3 regions of the Shewanella sp. ZOR0012 genome follow, and region 3 is predicted to be linked to each of the others. Evidence: predicted binding sites of a transcription regulator. Region 3 holds the regulator's gene; each other region holds the start of a gene.

The links. Region 3 encodes FliA, which starts transcription of late flagellar genes. Its sites were predicted from a motif close to CTAAAGNTNNNNNNNNNNNNGCCGATA; they were not measured.
Region 1: pomA (flagellar motor protein PomA) is a predicted target of FliA. The motif match lies at 1,000-1,026, and genes of this name have one in related genera.
Region 2: L976_RS17575 (DUF5610 domain-containing protein) is a predicted target of FliA. The motif match lies at 1,727-1,753, and genes of this name have one in related genera.

Annotation. Positions count from the first base shown of each region.
Region 1 covers NZ_JTLE01000094.1:1,461,167-1,464,434, reverse strand. The annotation lists gene ispA ((2E,6E)-farnesyl diphosphate synthase) at 1-628, opposite strand, end outside; gene xseB (exodeoxyribonuclease VII small subunit) at 631-870, opposite strand; gene pomA (flagellar motor protein PomA) at 1,185-1,952, shown strand; gene L976_RS08105 (flagellar motor protein MotB) at 1,956-2,876, shown strand; gene thiI (tRNA uracil 4-sulfurtransferase ThiI) at 3,093-3,268, shown strand, end outside.
Region 2 covers NZ_JTLE01000094.1:3,635,966-3,639,233, reverse strand. The annotation lists gene L976_RS17585 (FMN-binding glutamate synthase family protein) at 1-998, opposite strand, end outside; gene L976_RS17580 (histidine phosphatase family protein) at 1,010-1,603, opposite strand; gene L976_RS17575 (DUF5610 domain-containing protein) at 1,787-2,392, shown strand; gene L976_RS17570 (ferredoxin--NADP reductase) at 2,502-3,251, shown strand.
Region 3 covers NZ_JTLE01000094.1:4,141,257-4,144,524, reverse strand. The annotation lists gene L976_RS19910 (protein phosphatase CheZ) at 1-355, opposite strand, end outside; gene cheY (chemotaxis response regulator CheY) at 369-752, opposite strand; gene L976_RS19900 (RNA polymerase sigma factor FliA) at 800-1,513, opposite strand; gene L976_RS19895 (MinD/ParA family protein) at 1,506-2,387, opposite strand; gene flhF (flagellar biosynthesis protein FlhF) at 2,392-3,268, opposite strand, start outside.

The sequences.
Region 1 (3,268 bases), 2.7 Mb from region 3:
GGGCAAATTCCATCATAGTCTGATATTGATCTTTTGGCGCGTTCGCGGCGATCAAGGCTAACTCAACGGCGCAGCTGATCAGCGCCCCTGTTTTCATATTATGCAGTTGAGTTAATGCTTTAAGATCAATGTGCTTATCGGTGGAGGCTAAGTCGATGGCTTGACCGCCACACATACCCCGATAACCAGAGGCTTTTGCCAATGCTCTGACCATAGCGATATGTTGCTCGCTGGTAATCCCTTGCACGGCTTCAGTCACAATCTCAAAAGCTAAAGTTTGTAGTGCATCCCCAGCAAGAATTGCGGTGGCTTCATCGAAAGCGATATGCACTGTGGGTTGACCACGGCGAAGTGCGTCATCATCCATAGCGGGTAAATCGTCATGGATTAACGAATAGGCGTGGATGCATTCAATCGCGGCGGCGCAGGCATCGAGTTTTTCAAGTGCTACGCCAAACATTTGCCCGACACTGTAAACCAAGAAGGGACGAATGCGTTTTCCCCCTAAAAGGGCGCCATGGGTCATCGCGGCTTTTAACTGAGGAGCTGTATCTTCGAGTGTACTAAAACGTTGTTTTAATTGGTTATCAACTCGTAGTTGATATTCTTTTATTGCATTGACTAACACGCTTATTCGCCCTCAACGGCATAGGGAGAGAGGGGCGCATTTTCATCCTGCTTGAGTAAAATGGCCACTTTTTGCTGAGCTTGTTCAAGTTTTGCCTGGCTGTTACGCACCAGATTGATGCCTCGTTCAAATTGTTTTAACGCATCATCGAGAGATACATCGCCCTGCTCTAACTCAGCAACGATGCGTTCGAGTTCACCAAGGGATTCTTCAAAACTGAGATTTTCGGGTTTCTTTGCCACGTTAATAATTCCTTTGAAAGAGCGGACACAAGGTATATCAGGGCGGCTCAAGGGTCAAATTCAGTCGATGGATATTTGCTCGATAGCACGCTTTGTTGCTGAATTTTTTTCAGAAAATAGAAATTGCCGCTAAACTTGCTTAGAGCTTGTCCGATAAATGACAATAGTAGCATTATGCTTATAATCATCTTAAGACATCATAAAATAAGGCTTGGGTTAAGACCAAAGTGTTAACCGTTGACGGATGACATTTAGTGTTATTTTGCCAATAGAGTCAGTATCATGTCGTTTATACAGAATATTGAGGAGCCGTTGTGGATTTAGCTACAGTTATTGGACTAGTCGGGAGCTTTGGTTTTATCCTTTGGGCCATGGTAACCAGCGGCGGCATTGCAATTTTTATCGACATTCCTTCCGTCTTTATCGTGTTTGGTGGCTCCTTCTTTGTCGTGATGATGAAATTCAATTTAAAACAGTTTTTAGGTGCGGTAAAAATCGCAGTAAAAGCCTTTATGTTTAAAATTGATAAACCTGAAGATCTTATCGAACAATCAGTGACGATGGCTGATGCGGCGCGTAAAGGTGGATTTCTTGCTCTTGAAGAAGCACAAATTTCCAACAGTTTTATGCAAAAAGCCGTCGATATGTTAGTGGATGGTCATGACGGTGAGGTGGTACGTGCCGCGCTTGAAAAAGATATCGCCCTCACCGAAGAGCGCCATCGCAACGGCATCGCCATTTTCCGGGCTTTTGGTGACGTAGGACCCGCGATGGGGATGATTGGTACCCTAGTGGGCTTGGTGGCGATGTTATCCAATATGTCGGACCCGAAATCGATTGGCCCTTCAATGGCGGTTGCGTTGTTAACTACCCTATATGGTGCGGTAGTGGCTAACATGGTGTGTATTCCTATCGCCGATAAATTAAGCCTTAGAATGGGTGAGGAAATGCTAAACCGTAACTTGATTATGGATGCGGTATTGGCGATTCAAGATGGCCAAAACCCTCGAGTAATTGAAGGCTTTTTGAAAAACTATCTTGCTGAAAAACAGCGGAAAATCGATACAACGGACGGAGAGTAGCCCATGGCTAAGTGCAACTGTCCACCGCCCGGAGCACCACTCTGGTTGGCAACATTTGCCGATTTGATGTCCCTCTTGATGTGTTTCTTCGTGTTGCTGCTGTCATTCTCCGAAATGGATGTGATGAAGTTTAAGCAGATTGCAGGTTCGATGAAGTATGCATTTGGGGTGCAAAACAAAGTCGAAGTCAAAGATATTCCTAAGGGGACGTCTGTGATTGCCCTCGAGTTCCGTCCTGGTCGTCCCGATCCCACGCCGATTGAGATCATCAACCAACAAACCAATGAAATGACCGAACCCACGTTGGATTTCCAAGCGGGGGAAGATGATAGTGCGGGTGGGGTACAACAACAGAACGGTTCGCAGCGAGGTGGCGAAGCAACGGCTACAGCCCAAGAAACCGCAGATGCAGTGAAGGCCGAGGCTGCGGCAGCGCAGGATAAGATTAATCAGCAAGTGAAAAAAATGGCGCAGGAGCTCAATAAAGAGATCACCGATGGGGCGATTGAAATTGAGTCACTTGGACAGCAGATTATTATTCGAATCCGTGAAAAAGGTTCATTTGCCTCAGGCTCTGGTTTCCTACAACCGCGATTTAAACCAGTGGTGCGTTCGGTGGGTGAGTTGCTCAAAGATGTGCCGGGAATTATTACCGTATCGGGTTACACCGACGATATGCAGATAAGTGATGAGCTCTATAGCTCAAACTGGGATCTCTCCAGTAAACGTGCTGTTGCTGTGGCTGATGTGTTATTGCAGGTCAAGGGTTTTGATCCTAAACGGATGAAAGTGGTCGGTATGGCCTCAAATAATCCAATTGTCTTAAATGATTCGCCTGAAAATCGCGCGCGAAATCGTCGAGTTGAGATTGCGATTGAACAAGGTAAAGCAAAAGAATCCGAAGAAATTCAAGTAGGTAAATAGCTTTTAATCCAAATCAGTTATTTGATAAAAACGCCGTGACTTGCTCACGGCTTTTTTATTTGGGCTTTTTTGACTATAAGTTCAACTGTGCGTAAGCGCACGCCACGAGCAGCCCTAGTGTGGAAACAGGTGCGCCAATCGCCGTGAGTTTGTTATAATCCGGCGATTATTCTTTTAACCAATTTTGCTGTTGCCAAAATTGCCCGCGGAAATCCCATGAAGTTTATTGTAAAGCTGTACCCAGAAATCATGATGAAGAGTAAGCCTGTGCGCATGCGCTTCACTAAAATGCTTGAAACCAACATCCGTAACGTGCTCAAAAAAGTTGATGAAGATGCTAAAGTGCAACGTCAATGGGACCGTATTTGGGTAAAGGTGCCAAATGATAAACC
Region 2 (3,268 bases), 510 kb from region 3:
GCGCTATCTAAGGTGAAAAAGTCTGGAGCAGATGCTTCTCCACGACGTTCAATTTCATCGCAAAAATCTTCAAGCCATGTTACGTCGCCGAGTACGGCTTTTATTCCTGTGGGTTTACCCGTTACTTCGCGCACTCTGGCAATCATATCCAGAATATCGCCAACATTTTTAAACTCGATATGACCGTTGGGACTGATGGAATCTTGTCCCTGTGGAATACCGCGAATATGGGCGATTTCCTCTGTCACTTTTACGCCAGGTAGGATGCCACCTTTACCGGGTTTTGCACCTTGACTCATTTTGATTTCAAACATTTTGACTTGAGGGTGCGCTGCAATTGTTTTGAGTTTGTTATCGTCTAAATGGCCGTGCTCGTTACGAACGCCATATTTGGCGGTGCCGATTTGAAAGACTAAATCACAGCCGCCCTTTAAATGATAAGGGCTTAAACCGCCTTCACCTGTATTTAACCAACAACCTGCCTGCGCCGCACCATGGGATAAGGCGGTGATAGCGGGGCGGGACAGAGCGCCAAAGCTCATGGCAGAGATGTGGCAAATGGTATTTGTGGTGTAAGGTTCGCGGCAATCGGCGCCAATAGTCAGCGGATGAATGGGTGTAATGTCCTCATCTTGGGTCGGAAAGGCGGTATTCATAAACATAATCGTGCCAGTCGTGTCCAAGGGCCGGGTCGAGCCAAATGCTATCGTTCTATCTACATTTTTAGCCGCTCTATATACCCAGCTTCGTTCTGCGCGGTTAAAGGGGAGTTCTTCCCTGTCCTGGGCAAAAAAGTATTGTCTGAAAAATTCACCTTGTTTCTCAAATAAATATCTAAAACGACCAATCACAGGATAGTTATGGCGTACTGCCTGTTTGGTTTGCAATTTGTCAGCAAAGTACATGTAGACAATGGCTAGAGCGCCAAATCCGATAATGATTAAAAACAGCCCAGATAAGAGATCTAGTCCCCACATAAACCAATTCAATTCGTGCATCTTGTTATCCTCTATTCATTGCCGTAGCGGGTGGAGATCAAGCTGGCAGCTTGTCCATCATTAATAGAAAGTAAAAACAACTGGCTGTAATCATCTTCACTGATGTTGGGAATGTCTGGTCCACCGAGAGCCTTGATGATAAGTGGCACGGTGTTGGAGTGCCCTGCAATTAAGCTGTTACCTTTAATCGCATGTACTTGTTCAACAATATGTTGGATATGGGGTTCGAGAGGTTTTTTTGCCTCGAGCACAGTAATCGGTAAATGCCGTTCCGTTGAAATCGGTAATAAGGTTTGCTGAGTTCTTTGATATTGAGTCGCGATTAGCTGTGAAATGGGGGTACGTTTTAAGGCGCTGATAAGCGCCTGAGCACGTATATTGCCACTGGCTGAAAGGGGAGGATCGCCTGCGGGCTCATCGGCTTTTTCTGCATGTCTTACGAGAATGATTAATCGATTATCGGCAATAGCTTGATTGATCGGACTAAGTCCAATGCTGGCGAAGAATAGTAGACTTATCAGTAATGATTGTATTAGCGTTCCTGAATTGAAACCGATTCTTCGATTATGCCGCAAAAAACCATGTAAATATTGGGCGATTGCCATGCCTTATATCCTTATTTTATGGGCGAGTATTAAGAGGGGGTTAGGATGGTATTGAACAAACAAACCTATTCTCTATTTGTATCATCGCATTAAGTATGAATGGTACTGCAATTTATAAAATTGCTAAAGTTGCTCAAATTTTGGTCGATAATTAAGTCTCCCCAAGTTGAGTGGACTAGCATCATGGAAATCAATAACCCTGCACAGGTACAGAGCACTTCTTCGACCCACAGTAAATATGCTGAAAACGCGGCAAATAGTGATAAGACGAAAAATGTGGATGCCACCTCTAAACAGACGGCGCAGCAAACTAGTAAGCAGTTAATGAATCAAGCAATTCTATCGGCGCAGGAAGATGTAAGCCTAAAGTCGGGTGATCAATCTATGACCTTGCTTTATCGCGCAGCAATCGAAGCGATAAACAAAGAGTTAGCTCCTTCTATGGGCGAGAACGCGATTCAAACCGCCTATGATAACGGTGTCGATACATCCCCCGAGGCCACTGCCGATCGTATTGTGAGTTTCGCGACGCAATTTTTTAGTGTTCATCAGCAGCAAAATTCGAATATGAGTTTTGACGAACAGCTCGACAGCTTTATGACCATCATTGGTGGCGCTATCGATAATGGCTTTAAAGAGGCGAGGGATATTTTATCTGGTCTTAAAGTGCTGCAGGGCGATATTGCCGATGGTGTGGATAAAACCTATGGGCTCGTTCAAGAAGGATTACAGGCCTTTAGGGACAGTTTTAATAAAAAATCAAATGAGACTCAAGCGACTAACACTTAATTTAATCCTGCATATCTTAACTCTTAAGCCCCTTACAATAAGGGGTTTTTGTTGTGTGAATAACCGTCTATGCTAGGAGCCTATTTAACGTTTTGCTTGAGGGCGAGTTATGTGGACTAGGGGACGCGTTATTGAACGTATTGATTGGAACGACAAGTTATTTTCACTGCGGATAGCGGCCGAGTTAGCTCCCTTTATTCCCGGTCAATTTATTAAACTCAGTCAACTTCAAGATGATAAGCGTATCGCTAGAGCTTATTCCCTGGTTAATTCTCCCGATAAACCCTATGCCGAGATTTTGGCTGTTGCTGTAGAGGATGGCCAGTTATCCCCACAATTACAGAATCTTACCATCGGTGATGAAATAGACATCACTCCAACGGCAACGGGTTTTATGACCTTAGATGAGATCCCAAAGGGAGAATTACAAGGTCGGCATTTATGGTTTTTAGCCACAGGTACGGCCATCGGGCCATTCTTATCCATGCTGGATACCGCCGAACCTTGGCAGCGTTTTGAGAAGATCGTACTTGTCTATGGTGTGCGCGAAGCTAAAGATTTAGCCTACCTCGATAAACTAAAGGCTTATTCGATGCAATATCCAGATCAGTTTATCCTGTGTTTAACTGTGACCCGTGAAAAGCTTGATGACGCATTGCAATGCCGTATCCCCGATGGCTTAGTCTCGGGTGAAATCGAGCGGAAAGTCGGATTAACCTTAAGTGCGGCGGATTCCCAGGTGATGATTTGCGGTAATCCTGGGATGATTAGCGGCGCCCAAGCGGCATTGCTTGATAAGGGGCTCTCGAAAAATTTACGCCGTGCTCCAGGGCAAATTACCGTAGAAAAATATTGGTAATAATGCGAATGTTTAGC
Region 3 (3,268 bases):
TCACTTGTTGGATGTTCGCGGTTAATGCATTCGCTAACGGCAAGCACTCCTCAACAGCATCCATAGTCTTATTTGCAGCTTGTTCAGTCATGTCAATGACATAACTTAGCCGTTCCTTAGCATCGGGTATTTCTGTATTGGCTAACTCAACTAACCGATTATCGATTTGGAAATCCATAAGAGCGCTATGCAATTGGCGAGTGAGTTTGCCTACCTCATCAAAAAGTTCCCTCTGAAGAGGAGCTGCCAGTTCTCTTAATAAATCATCAGCTTGATTTTGTTCATTCGCGCTTAACAGTTCGACTAAACGCTGAGCATGCTCGAGCGTGATGAGCCCTGATGTATGTGACTTCATAGCTCATCCCTGCTTAAGCGAGTCGTTCGAATATTTTATCTAGCTTCTCTTTCAATGTTGCTGCGGTAAAAGGCTTTACCACATACCCATTCACACCCGCTTGTGCAGCAGCAATAATTTGTTCACGTTTTGCCTCGGCAGTGACCATTAATACCGGTAGATGCTTCAAGGAGTCATCGGCCCTAATGGCTTTAAGTAAATCGATACCCTGCATGCCTGGCATATTCCAGTCTGTAACGACAAAATCAAAATCGCCTTTTTGCAACATTGGCAAGGCGGTTGAGCCATCGTCCGCTTCCTGGGTGTTGTTAAAGCCCAAGTCTCGCAACAAGTTCTTGATGATACGTCTCATTGTCGAAAAGTCATCAACGATGAGAATCTTCATATTCTTGTCCAAGGTTTCCTCCGGTGAGCTGACATTCAGTGCTCAATTAATAATTATACTTATGTCCAATGCTTGAGTTTGCCTTTGAGTCGCAACATTGCCTGACTTAATATCTGGCTAACACGCGATTCGCTTACCTCAAGAATGGCGCCAATCTCTTTTAAATTCAATGCTTCATCGTAGTATAACGATAGCACTAGCGCGTCCCTTTCGGGCAATAATTTTATCGCCTCAACAAGTGCAGAATGAAACTGGGTTTCTGCCAAGACCTCAAACGTACCATCGCTAATATCATCGCTTGTAGTGAGTATATCCTGTGATACGCCTAAGTCTTCTATCCCTATGATTTTACCAACAGAAACATCATTAAGAATATGATGGTACTCATCGAGCGTCATATCAAGTTTTTCTGCAATTTCTGTGTCGCGCGCATCACGACCTAGCACTTGCTCTAATTCATCAATGGCTTGGGCAACTCGACGATTATTTCGGTGGACAGAACGAGGAACCCAATCGCCACGGCGGATTTCATCCAACATGGCGCCACGGATCCTTATGCCGGCGAAGGTTTCAAACTTTGCACCTTTACCGCCATCAAACTTAGATGATGCTTCTAATAATCCCATCATCCCCGCCTGTAGCAGGTCATCTAACTGCACAGAGGCAGGTAATCTGGCGAGCAAGTGATGTGCAATTCTTTTAACCAACGGTGCATACTGTTCAACGATTGACGTTTTATTGTCTAAACAAGTATACGCTGCGGCTTTATTCACTCGTTTTTTCCTCTTGAAAATCTGGTCGTTGAACTAAGCGCTCAACGAAAAACTCCAAATGCCCACCAGGTTGCTGTGGTACTGGCCAGCTCATAATTTTATTCGCTAGACCTTGGTAAGCAATTGCAGCGGGAGACTTAGGATAAGCTTCAACCACTAACTTTTGCTTGCGAACCGATTTACGCAAATTTTCATCAAATGGAATGGTCGCAACTAATTCAAGTGCCACGTCCAAGAATCTGTCGGTCACTTTACTGAGTTTAGCAAACAATTCCATACCTTCGCGTAAACTACGCACCATATTTGCAACAATTTTAAAGCGGAAGACGCCGTGTTCACGGCTGAGGATTTTGATTAACGCATAGGCGTCAGTAATAGACGTTGGTTCGTCACAAACAACAACCAACACATCCTGTGACGCACGGGAGAAACTGAGTACCATGTCAGAAATCCCCGCGGCAGTATCCACGATGAGAATATCAAACTGGGTGCGCATCTCACTGAAAGCACGAATTAAGCCCGCATGTTGCGCAGGACTTAGCTCTACCATGCCCTGAGTACCCGATGTAGCTGGCACAATCCCAATACCTTTAGGCCCCCGGACAATAATGTCATCTAACTCAGCATCGCCAGACAATACATGGGAAAGGTTACGTTCAGCACGGATCCCTAACATGACATCGACGTTTGCTAAGCCAAGGTCAGCATCAAGCACTAAGACACGCTTGCCCTTCTCGGCTAATGCTACAGCAGTATTGATGGATACGCTGGTTTTACCCACACCACCTTTACCACCCGTAACCGCGATTACTTTCACTTTTTCGTTATAGGGTTGATTAATCATACGTAAACCACTTGCTTGATCCAGGGTCATAACTCTACTCAAATGCACAGGTCATATTATCTGACCACGCTGTGTCTGGTAACGATTGTTGTTCTGTGTTTTCTAAGGCCGCTAATGCTTGCTCAGCGAGCATCAAAGTATCAGCAACTTTCATATCTTCGGGCACTCGCTGCCCATCCGTAACATAACTTAATGGCAATCCACTTTGGATCAACACACTTAATGCGCCCGCTAAAGACACAGATTCATCAAGTTTGGTGAGTACAACACCAGATAAGGGAATGCGTTTAAAGTGATTTACAGCATCTTGCAGCACGCGGCGCTGTCCTGTGGCAGACAGTACCAGATAACTGCGGATAGGTATTCTGCTATTTGCAGTTAAATTATCAAGTTGCTGGTAAAGCCGCATATCTCGTTGGCCCATACCCGCGGTATCTATCAATACTAGCTTGCGATTTCTAAACTGATACAGAATTTGCTCTAGTTCAGCAAGGTCATGGGCTTGTTTGACTGGGCAGCCCATGATTTTGCCATAGGTGGCCAATTGCTCATAGGCGCCAATACGATAATGATCTGTGGTAATCAATGCCACTTGGTCAGCACCATGGTGAGCAGCAAAGCGTGCGGCCAGTTTAGCCAAGGAAGTGGTTTTCCCCACACCAGTGGGACCAACTAATGCCACAATACCGCCTTGCTTAACAATATCATCACCTTGATTATCAAGCATATTCGCAAGACTTTGCGGCAGTGCACGAACTAATTCTGCAGGAGTATAGTGTTGGCTCAGCGCAGCTAATTTGTTTGCCACCGCTGGTGAAAACTCGGCCTCCAACAACTTTGACTCCAGCATGGCACCGACAGGGTCGATACGCTTTTTATGCTCAGTCATCAATGCTGAAACCTGATGGGTC